DNA from 2 places in the Metabacillus herbersteinensis genome. Region 2 is predicted to be linked to the other one. Evidence: predicted binding sites of a transcription regulator. Region 2 holds the regulator's gene; the other holds the start of a gene.
The links. The regulator LexA, encoded in region 2, represses DNA repair genes until DNA is damaged. The targets are predictions, from matches to a motif close to CGAACATATGTTCG.
Positions count from the first base shown of each region.

Region 1: the regulator LexA is predicted to act here: its motif matches at 737-750, upstream of uvrB (excinuclease ABC subunit UvrB).

Region 1 is NZ_JBHLVO010000019.1:18,425-20,633, reverse strand. It holds gene ACFFIX_RS18200 (GNAT family N-acetyltransferase) at 1-367, shown strand, start outside; gene ACFFIX_RS18195 (DUF2198 family protein) at 422-658, shown strand; gene uvrB (excinuclease ABC subunit UvrB) at 820-2,209, shown strand, end outside.
Region 2 is NZ_JBHLVO010000004.1:283,019-285,227, reverse strand. It holds gene ACFFIX_RS08250 (YneB family resolvase-like protein) at 1-391, opposite strand, end outside; gene yneA (cell division suppressor protein YneA) at 397-705, opposite strand; gene lexA (transcriptional repressor LexA) at 861-1,484, shown strand; gene ACFFIX_RS08235 (magnesium transporter CorA family protein) at 1,633-2,209, shown strand, end outside.

The DNA of each region.
Region 1 (2,209 bases), on a different contig from region 2:
GCCTTCTAACATCGAGGCAGGAAAAATTTTTCTAGAAGAGAGAATTGCGAAAAGTGAATCCGTCATTTTTCTCGCATTATCAGAAGATGAAAAGCCAATGGGATTTGTTCAGCTTTACCCAATCTTCACATCGGTAGGGATTCAGCGCAAATGGCTTCTGAATGACTTGTTTGTGAATGATTCTTTTAGAAAGCTTGGAGTCGGTAGAGCACTTATGAACCGTGCTAAGGATTATGCGATTGAGACGAATACAGCAGGACTAGTCTTAGAAACTGCCATCGATAATCTCAAGGCACAGCAGTTATATGAGAGTTTGGGTTATGAAAGAGATCAGCAGCATTTTCATTATGATCTCGATTTAAGATAAGAAAAAGAAAAAACAGCACCAAAGATTAACCAATAAAGAGGAGATATTTCGTCTATGATCGTAAAACTACTACTAGCTCTCATCCTGCCATTCCTACTCGTCCTTTTATTTACTCGTGTTACATACAACCATTATGTGGGTACACTACTAACAATAGCACTTCTTTTAACTTCTTATTATAAAGGGTATACAGATTCAGCATTATTAATTGTCTTAGACTTACTTTCACTAACACTCGGATTTTTGTATGCAAGAAAGATGGGACCTCCTAAAGTAAAAGAAAAGTTATAAGTGATGGGAAATGGGGAAACAACTTGTTAAAAGGAAGCTAAATAGAGTTAGCTTCCTTTTTTTTGAAAAAAATTAATACGAACTTTAGTTCGTATTTTTGGTGATTTTCCATATATTTGTGGTAAACTAATAGTACAATTATTTTGATTGGAGGCTTTTTCGTGAAAGAGAAGTTTGAGCTAGTCTCAAAGTATCAGCCACAAGGGGACCAACCTAGTGCCATTAAAGCGCTTGTTGAAGGGATCAATCAAGGGAAAAAACAGCAAACGTTGTTAGGTGCAACAGGAACGGGTAAAACATTTACTGTTTCAAATGTGATTAAAGAAGTGAATAAACCAACCCTTGTCATTGCTCATAACAAGACATTGGCTGGTCAATTATATAGTGAGTTTAAAGAGTTTTTTCCCAACAATGCGGTTGAATACTTTGTAAGTTATTATGACTACTATCAACCAGAAGCTTATGTGCCTTCTACCGATACATTTATTGAAAAGGATTCTAGCGTTAACGATGAAATTGATAAACTGCGTCACTCTGCAACCTCTTCCTTATTTGAACGGAAAGATGTCATTGTTATTGCAAGTGTATCGTGCATCTATGGACTAGGTAATCCAGAAGAATACAAAGAGCATGTTGTTTCACTGCGGTCAAACATGGAAATTGAACGTAATCAATTGCTTAGACGTCTCGTAGATATTCAATATGAACGGAATGATATTGACTTTAAACGCGGAACGTTCCGTGTACGAGGAGATGTCGTCGAAATCTTCCCTGTTTCTCGAGACGAGCATTGTATGCGCATCGAGTTTTTTGGAGATGAAATTGACCGGATACGTGAAGTGAATGCCTTAACAGGTGAAATTATTGGAGAACGAGATCATGTTGCTATTTTTCCAGCATCCCATTTCGTTACACGTGAGGAAAAGCTGACAGTAGCCATTGAAAATATAGAAAAAGAGCTAGAAGAACGGTTAACGGAGTTTCGGGAGAACGGAAAACTTCTTGAAGCACAACGTTTAGAGCAACGAACACGCTATGACCTAGAGATGATGCGTGAAATGGGCTTTTGCTCAGGCATTGAAAATTACTCAAGACATCTAACACTTAGACCATCGGGTGCAATTCCCTATACGCTGCTCGATTTCTTTCCAGATGATTTTATGATTATTGTTGATGAGTCACATGTTACACTTCCTCAAATAAGGGGAATGTTTAATGGTGACCAAGCACGGAAACAAGTGTTAGTTGACCATGGTTTCCGTCTGCCTTCAGCGATGGACAATCGACCACTTCGTTTTAATGAATTTGAGGAACATGTTAATAACGCACTATTCGTTTCGGCAACACCGGGACCATATGAACTTGAACATACACCAGAGATGATTCAACAAATTATTCGTCCAACAGGTCTTCTCGATCCAACCATTGATATTCGACCGATTGAGGGCCAAATTGATGATTTAATAGGAGAGATTCATGACCGTGCTGAGAAAAACGAGCGGGTGCTTGTGACAACTCTTACGAAAAAGATGTCTGAAGATCTATCAAATT
Region 2 (2,209 bases):
CTTCTACTATACTAACAATTTCTAAAACCATTGAATCGGCCTCTGAAAGCTCCATTTTTCCCTGGTGGGTAATCGTATAGATCTTAACATTTTCTTTGAGTATGAAGTGAATAATTGCTACACGCGCATTACCTCTGCCTAGCCTAGTTTCATCTTGAACTAGAACAAAGTCTACCGTTTTCTCTTTGATTATATCTAACAATTGAAAGATCCCTTCGCGCTCTATCTCGTATCCGCTTGCTTGCTCAGAAATAATATCAGCAATCGAAAGGTTATAATCTTGGGCCAGCTTTAAGAGTTCTTCTTTCTGTCTCTCTAAGGAAGTCTCCTGAGATTCTTTTTTTGTGCTAACTCGACAATATATAACAGCTGTTAATTTTTTATTACTCATGATGCTTATTCATCGCTCGCTAAGTTATTAAAAAACTGTTTTTTATCAATTGGAACGAACACAACTTCACCTGGTTTAATAACTGAAGTGGCTAAATTATTTTTATCTTGGATCCATTTTACAAATTCTTGTTTAGGGATTGAAGCATGCTCTTCATATTTTTCTGCGATGCTCCACAAACTCTCCCCCTCTTCAATTTCAACTTGATGAAAGTTTTCAAGTGTGTCTTCCTTCCCGGTATATGTAATCGCAAATGCAAATACTATGATTACTACAAAAAATGATAGTATATAAGACAATGATTCTCTTTTCATTAATTTCACCTCATACAGAATGTTTGTTCGTAACTTATAAGATCAGTATAATACGAACGATTGTTCTAGTCAACTGTTTTATTCGAACTTATGTTTGTATATTGAGGAAAATCATGCTATAATCTACATAAATTACTTGAAACCGAGGTGTGCAAATGATAAAACTATCAAAAAGACAGCAAGATATATTAAACTTCATTAAAGATGAGGTTCAGAAAAAAGGATATCCACCTTCCGTTCGTGAAATAGGGGAAGCGGTCGGCCTTGCTTCTAGCTCTACTGTTCATGGTCACCTTGCTAGACTTGAAAGTAAAGGACTTATTCGCCGCGACCCTACTAAACCAAGAGCAATTGAGATTCTAGAAGACGATCAATTGAGTCATATTCCAAAAAGCAAGGTTATAAACGTACCTATAATCGGAAAGGTAACAGCTGGTTTACCTATTACTGCAATTGAAAACGTGGAGGAATATTTTCCTCTTCCTGAAAGCTTTGCAAGTGCCGATGAACAAATCTTTATGCTTGAAATCATGGGAGAAAGTATGATTGAAGCTGGTATATTAGATGGAGACATGGTTATTGTAAGGCAGCAACAGACTGCAAATAATGGGGATATAGTTGTTGCAATGACAGAAGATGATGAAGCGACAGTAAAAAGATTCTTTAAAGAGCGCGATTTTATTCGACTACAACCTGAAAACTCAACAATGGAGCCAATAATTCTTCGTAATGTTTCAATCTTAGGGAAAGTTGTCGGCGTTTATCGTTCTATACATTAATAGTTGCTTGTCATTCACATGGCAAGCTTTTTTTGTATAAATTTTTTCTTAGTCACTCACCCTTTCTAGAAAAAAATGCTTTCTAAGTTTGAATGCATGACTAACGGGTATAACTCTTAATAACTATTTTCTAAAAAGAGGGAAAACTATGGAAGATAATCAATCTACTTTAATAAGAGGTGTTTGTCAGTTTGTTTTTCCTATTTCATTAATAGGGTTCAATCATGAAGAACTATCATTTAATTTAGAAAAAGAGGGATTTAAGTTCTTTTCGTTGAAAAATAGTGACCATGAGTCAGAATTTTACGGAACAAGAACAAATGTTCCACATAGCGATAATGAGCATTATTTCCTTCCGTATATTGAAAATATACTTTTTCAAGACTCATTTCATGCATTTTCTCTAAATAGATTTTCTAAAATGATATCTAATCAGTGTACATTAATCACGCCCGTACATACGATTCCATTTTCTATCCTTTCTATTGATTTGATAATTTGTCCTTTTAACATTGGCTTGATTACAGTCCGTACTGAACTACCAGCTAACATTCCATATCTTGTTGCCTTAGATTTTATGAATCACTTTCGAGTATTAGCGCCTAAAATAACTGATCAAAAAGGGACAATTCTTACTTATAATGAAAAAACGTTTAGTGAAATGAAGAAATTCATATTAGATGAGCTTTGCCCTGGTATCATTCCTTATTTAAACGACGATGAGC